DNA from 2 places in the Clostridium sp. DJ247 genome. Region 2 is predicted to be linked to the other one. Evidence: predicted binding sites of a transcription regulator. Region 2 holds the regulator's gene; the other holds the start of a gene.
What was found. Region 2 encodes NrdR, which represses ribonucleotide reductase genes. Its sites were predicted from a motif close to CACNANATNTNGTG; they were not measured.

Region 1 (3,796 bases), on a different contig from region 2:
TCCATTTTTAATCCTCCTAATCTTAAATTTTCTACATATTAAAAGACAGAGTACCTCTCTGTCTTTTAATATAAGTTTCACTTTATTACTAATAACCTTAATTTGTATAAATATGTTTATTCGTTTCTTGTGATAGTCGATCTGCTCTTTCGGCAGACTTACCTGCTCCAAATCTTTCATCTAAAGAAAGATATCCTGTCACTCTAGATACTCCTTGTATATTAGTACTTTCACACTTAGGGCATCTATGTTCTCCATAGAGATATGTACCGCATTCTTTACAGTATCTTATATGAAAATTTACTCCTATGTAACTAATATTTGTATTATCATATGCATAATTCAATATATCCATAATATTTTCACCTAGTGGATAATCATCTAATTCTATATAACTTATATGTCCACCATTACACAACTTATGATAAGGGGCTTCTATATCAATCTTATTTTTTATTGATATAGGATATCCTACAGATATATGATATGAATTTGTATAATAATTCTTATCTGTTACACCCTCTATCTCACCAAATATTTTCTTATCTTGAACTATAAACCTTCCACTTAATCCTTCTGCTGGTGTAGCATAGCAACTCCAATTCAAATGAGTTTCTTCTACAAGTCTGTCCGTATAGTTTCTTATATATGAAACTATCTGCAATCCAAGCTCCCTAGCTTTTTTATCTTCTCCATGATGTTTTCCAGTTAAAGCTACTAGGGTTTCAGCAAGTCCTATAAAACCTATGGCCCACGTTCCCTGTTTTAATATAGGTTCTATTGAATCTTCAGGTTTTAAATTCTCTGATCCTTTCATAAGTCCTTGTCCAGCTATAAAAGGTAAATCCTTAACTCTCAGCCTCTTTAAAACATTATATCTATGCATTAAAGACTCCTTTGCTAAATCTAGTTTACTATCCAGTAACTTAAAGAATCTTTCTATATCTCTTTTAGCTACAATTCCAAGTCTAGGTAAATTAATAGTAGTTGGAGCTATATTTCCTCTTCCTTTTGTTCCAGCCTCCCCATTTACATTAGAACATATATATGTTCTACACCCCATAGTTGCAGGAATTATACCTTGGTCATAGTAAAATTTATTAAAATCGGAATCCAAATTCATAAAGGTTGGATTCATTCTTTTAGCAGCAACTCTACAAGCTAACTGAAATAAATAATAGTAAGGATCTCCTGGTGCTTTATTTACACCCTTTTTTACCCTAAATATTATGTTAGGAAAAATAGGTTGTTCTCCAATACCTAGTCCTTTTTCATATTCTTTTAAGAATATCTCGCAAACAAGCGCAGAATCTTTACACTTAGGTATACCTAAATTTATGGAACTAAAAGGCACTTGTGAACCAGCCCTTGAATGCATTGTATTTAGATTATATACAATTCCTTGCATTGATTGTTCTATAGCCCTTATAAGCTTCTTTTCTACTAATTGTTCTATCTTGCTTTGTTCTATTTCTAAATCTATTAATTCTTTTCTTAACTCCTGTCTTGTAGAATCTACAAATACACCCATATCATTATCGAAGTCAGGATGTGACTGTCCACCGAACATATCATTTTGTGTTGATTGCAATAATATGCATGAGAGTTCTGCAGCAGATTCTATCCTTTTAGGAGTTCTAATATTTCCGTATCCAGTATTAAATCCTCTTGTTAATATCTCACTAGTAGGTATATGTAAACAATTTGTTGTTAAATTGTAACTATCTAAATCATGATAATATACATCTCCATTTTCATGAGCTTTAGCCAAGTATTTAGGCATTGCTGATAAGTTATGCCATTTGTTTGATTCACTTGCTATTCTAAGGAGTTTAGAACTAAAATTATTTCCTACGTTAGCGTTATCTCTATCCGTTTCCACTCCTATCTTTTCAATGGCTTTCATTAAATCAGACTTTATTTCTCTTATCTTTGTTCTCTCTTTTCTATAGTTAGAATATGCCATTCCTATATCTCTATAGTTATTTTCCAAGAGAGTTTTTTCAACTACATTTTGTATCTCCTCTACATTTATTTCTAGGACATCCATGTCCTCAATTCTTCTCATAACCTTTTGTGTTAAATCAATAAATTCACTTTCTTTTAAGTCATAGCCGATTTCTTCAGAAGATCCCTTTATAGCATTAGTTATCTTGATTGAGTCAAGGTCTACTTTTCTGCCATCTCTCTTCACAACATGTAGCATATTAACTACCTCCAAACTACCATATATTGTGTTAAATCCTTTGCTATTATACTATGGCAAAATTTTTTAATCAATTTTCAAATTAAGGTTAAGCCTATGTTAACACCATTTACTTTAGTTTACCTTCATATTCTTTTATTTTTTACTATGCTATATGATTTGATATTTAATTTATGACCTATATAAAATTATTACTCATTTTTATGCTTATTTCATTCCATATAATGTAACTTCAAAAAAACTATAGATAACCACAATCTAAGTTATGGAAGGTTTCTTTTATATTATGAATAATTAATTCACAAATACTTAAAATATTATAGAGGTGATATATGATGCTTGGAAAAATAGTTAACATTAATGATACAAATGCCTTTATAAGTTTTCAGGATGAATATACTATAAATGTTGGTGTTAACCAAATTCCAATAGGATCTAAAATTGGTGATACTATAAGTATTGAGCAAAAGCCCTTGAGAATAACCAACGATAAATTTGTTGATTTCTTTTAATATTTTCAGTAAATTAATGTGTGATAATTTTCCTTAAAATTGTTAAAAAGCTAGGAAATTAATTTCCTAGCTTTTTATATTATTCTACACTAATAGCATTTACCGGACAGCTATCAGCTGCTTCACTAGCAGAATCCTCAGCTCCACTTGGAACAGTTTCAGCTATTGCTTCAGCCTTTCCTTCATCATCCATTTGAAATACTTCAGGACTTACTGATGGACATAATCCACACCCTATACAAGTATCTTTATCAACCACTGCTTTCATTTTTATTCCTCCTATAGTTAATTTTTTTAGGTCTCATGTTTATTATTATCCAAAAAATACTTATTTATTATAAAATTTTAAATACATATAATTACACAATAGGAATTAATATAGTTTTCACTGTGGATACTTATCTAGATAACCACAACTTAAATTTAACTTATACGTAGGGATATACTACCAATATTGAAGTCACATTTAAATATTTTTTTATTAGTCTTAGCGAAAATTTGAGAAAAAATCTTAGAACTTTAGATATGTTTGAGGTGCGTGGTTATCTATCTTAAAATCCATCTGGTTTACTATCCGTAATTTTTACATTCCACCTATTATTTTCATACTTATCGAGTATATAATATTTCTTCTCACTCTTTTCTAACTTATCAGAAAAGGTAACTACAGATTTATATAATATAGATTTATATCCTTGAGTTTTAACTGTTACCCATATATCGTAATTTTCTTTATCTTTATCTGCTAAATTTACATTTTTAAATTTACTTTTTAAATCATCCTTAAAGTCTTCTAGGTCAGTAGATAGGATAAACTTTGCTGATTCCACATCATCCTTTAAACTTATACCCACGCTTTTGTTTTTATCTTTATCTTTTAGGTATTGATTTATAGACTCTGTTATTGAACCATAATAAACATTTTTAAAATCCTTAGGCTTTCTTATTGTCCAAAAACTTTTTATTATATCGTTATCTATTCTTTTTGAAACAATATAGATTTTATCACTACTGTATAAGTTTCCAGAGTCTTTTCTATCAACACCAGCTATATAATTAAATTTATGCACCTTATTAC
Region 2 (3,796 bases):
ATTTTTTGTCTTAAATGTCTTATGTGAACATCAACTGTCCTAGTTTCACCTATATACTCATAACCCCATATCTTATCTAGTAAAAAATCTCTAGTCATTACCCTTCCTTTATTTTTTATCAATATTTCAAGCAATTCAAATTCTTTTAAAGTTAGTTCTATCTTAGTGCCATTTTTTAGAATCTCATGTTTTTCAAAATCTATAGTTATTTTGCCAAAGTTAAAAGATTTATCTACAGGTTTTATTGCAGTTCTTCTTAAAACTGCCTTCACTCTAGCTATAAGTTCTCTTATGGAAAATGGCTTAGTAATATAATCATCTGCACCTAGTTCTAACCCTAAAACTCTATCAAATTCTTCTCCTTTAGCCGTTATCATTATAATAGGCGTAGAAGATATATTGTTATTCTTTCTTATTTCTTTACACACATCATATCCATCCATACCGGGTAACATTACATCTAAAAGTACTAATTGTGGATTTTCTAAAGATGCAACCTTTAACGCTTCTAACCCGTTATCTGAACAAACTGTCCTATATCCGTTATTTTCTAAGTTAAATTTGATAAGTTCTCTTATATGTTCTTCATCATCTACTACCAATATTTTTTCTTCCGGCATATCGCACCTCCTGAGTAATTTAAAAGCTATTTCAAATAGATGAAAGAAAATAATCTCCCGCCATTATTATTTTTCCTATAGGAATGCATTAAATATTCATCATTGCAGAATGTACATATATTCATATCATAAATATTTTGCTTACAAATTCCTTTATCTAGTAATTGATGCATTATACATTTTTTCATGCTTAACTTTCTTCCATTTGATATGTTTATATTGTTATATGTACTAGATTGTTTAAATTTATGTATAAGCTCCTCACTAACTTCGTAGCAACATTCATGTATATGAGGCCCAATACATATAATTAGGTTTTCTCCTTTAGAGCCATATATTTTTTCCATTTTACTAATTGTATCTGTTAGAACCCCTGAGAAAGTGCCTCTCCAACCGCTGTGAACAGCAGCTACTACTTTATTTACTTTATCATATAATAAAATAGGAGTACAATCTGCTGCAAACACTCCAATAGCAGTATTAAATTTATTAGTAATTAGGGCATCTCCTTCTTCAGTCTTATAATCATATAAAACAACATCATTGCCATGAACCTGATGTAAATATCCTATATTTTCTACACCAAACCATTTTTTTATATTTTCTAAATTTTTTATACCTTCATCTGTAGCCTTATTAAAACTTAAATTATTTTTTGCAGTTGAAACTACTACCTCTGCTCCACTTAAAGAAATTTTTATAAATTCATAATTGTCGATTAATACTTTCTCCATATATGAACCTCCAATATTCTGTATTTACCAAAAGCTTAATACTCAATATTATAGGCATTTAATAATATTTTAACATTCATTTATATTGTATAGCATAAAAACTTATACTTTTTAACACCCTTAACTTATTGTTAACATTAACAATAAGTAATGGTATGCATTAGCATACCATTACTTATTACCTATTAAATTTTTAATTTCCTCCATAAAAGTATTTATATCTTTAAACTGCCTATAAACTGATGCAAATCTAACGTAGGAAACTTCATCCAACTGCTTAAGGTTTTCCATTATCATTTCACCTATATAATCTGAATTTACCTCTGTGAGCATTTGATTATTAATTTTCTTTTCTACTTCATTTGCCACATCTTCTATTTGCTGTCTTGAAACTGGTCTTTTTTGACATGCTTTTATTAAACCATTTATTATTTTTGTTCTATCAAAATATTCTCTATTCATATTCTTTTTTATTACTAGTATAGGTACATTTTCAATTTTCTCATAAGTAGTGTATCTCTTATTACAACTTAAACACTCTCTCCTTCTCCTTATAGATGCATTATCTTCCGTGGATCTTGAATCAACAACTTTACTTTCCGCATAGCCGCAATAAGGGCATTTCACTTTTCTTCACGTCCTTTTAAATCTAAAATTATGTTTAACTTAGTCTATGTAAACCCATTCCTATAAATATTATACACTTTTTTGTACAAAATTCTACATATTATCTTTTAATCTTTCAGCATAAAATCTTCACCATCAATAAGCAACACATCTACACCTATCTTTTTAATATTCCCCCATGGAATCTCAATATCTTCTGTTTTACCAAACCATGAAACTTTTTGAGCTGGTAATATGAGTGAAACAACCCTGCTCTCATCGCAATCTATTTTTAAATCCTTTATAAATCCTAATTTTGTCCCAGTATTTATGTCAATTATTTCCATGGATCTTAAATTACCAATAGAATATAATGCTTTTTCTTCTTCCATGTTTTATTCCTCCCTATCCCCTTTTTAATAAATATATGAATATATATTTTTATTCATTACAGTTTAAAGAATATATTGAGCATTAAGGTATCTGAAAAAATAACAAGTCAATTTTAACCAGGGAATTTTGTGTAAGACAAGGCGGCAGGTCCCGTCAATAGTTGAACTATTAACGGGTTCTGCCAACGCAGTATTACACAAAATTACCCGTTAAATTGACTAGTTATTTTTTCAGATGCCTAGGGTGCATTTAATTTTAGTGAAGAAAAATATGGAAAGCTACATTGCGTAAAAGCCTTAGAAGCTCTTAACGCAGTGAAGATAGGGCAAATCATTGTTTGAGTGTAGCGAGTTTGATTTGATCCTGAGCAAGTTTTAGAGCTTCTTAGGTTTTGAAGCACGTATCTGGAATATATTTCTTCACTAAAATTAAATGCACCTAGATGCCTTAATGTCAGTGAAAAATAAAAAGCTGAGAATATTAAGTTTGATACTTAATCTTATTCTCAGCTTATAATAATCAATAAGTATATATAATACCTAGATTTAAACGTATTTTCTCATATGTCTTAATGCAGTTTTTTCTAATCTTGATACCTGTGCTTGTGATATTCCTATTTCATCTGCTACCTCCATTTGAGTTCTTCCATCAAAAAATCTTAAATTAAGTATAAGTTTTTCTCGATCATTTAGTTTTTTCATGGCTTCCTTTATGGCTATATTCTCTAGCCAACTATCATCCATGTTCTTGCTATCACTTATTTGATCCATAACATAGATAGCATCTCCTCCATCATGATATATAGGTTCAAATAAGGATACTGGATCTTGAATGGCATCTAAAGCAAATACCACTTCTTCTCTTGGAACTTTTAATTCCTTTGCTATTTGTGATATGGTAGGTTCTTTGTTGTTTTCGCTTATAAGTCTATCTCTAACCTGCAGAGCTCTGTAAGCAATATCCCTTAAGGACCTACTTACCCTTATGGAATTGTTATCTCTTAAATACCTTCTTATTTCACCTATAATCATCGGTACAGCATAGGTAGAAAATTTAACATTCTGACTTAAATCAAAGTTATCAATAGCCTTAATTAATCCTATGCAACCAACTTGAAATAAATCATCTACATTTTCCCCTCTGTTGTTAAATCTTTGAATTACACTTAGAACTAATCTTAAGTTTCCTCTTATAAATTTTTCTCTGGATCTGTTATCTCCTTCCTTCATCTTTATTAACAAATCCTTCATCTCTGGTTCCTTTAAAACCGGTAGTTTCGCAGTATTTACGCCACAAATTTCAACTTTATTAATTATCATAAAGTCATCAGCCCCTTCAGAATATATCGCATTTAAATTATTTACTAAGGAGCTAAATTTTATACTAAAGACAACCTTATAACATTTTATTTATTTCTTTCTTCAATCTTTTTATTATTCTCTT

Region 1: nrdD (anaerobic ribonucleoside-triphosphate reductase) is a predicted target of NrdR. The motif match lies at 2,224-2,237, and genes of this name have one in related genera.

What each region holds. Positions count from the first base shown of each region.
Region 1 is NZ_JABAIW010000031.1:38,487-42,282, reverse strand. It holds gene nrdG (anaerobic ribonucleoside-triphosphate reductase activating protein) at 1-5, opposite strand, end outside; gene nrdD (anaerobic ribonucleoside-triphosphate reductase) at 98-2,206, opposite strand; gene HGI79_RS13375 (hypothetical protein) at 2,539-2,718, shown strand; gene HGI79_RS13370 (ferredoxin) at 2,798-2,986, opposite strand; gene HGI79_RS13365 (hypothetical protein) at 3,270-3,796, opposite strand, start outside.
Region 2 is NZ_JABAIW010000002.1:101,398-105,193, forward strand. It holds gene HGI79_RS01455 (response regulator transcription factor) at 1-620, opposite strand, end outside; gene pgeF (peptidoglycan editing factor PgeF) at 647-1,354, opposite strand; gene nrdR (transcriptional regulator NrdR) at 1,526-1,981, opposite strand; gene HGI79_RS01470 (YlmC/YmxH family sporulation protein) at 2,089-2,352, opposite strand; gene sigG (RNA polymerase sporulation sigma factor SigG) at 2,899-3,672, opposite strand; gene sigE (RNA polymerase sporulation sigma factor SigE) at 3,749-3,796, opposite strand, start outside.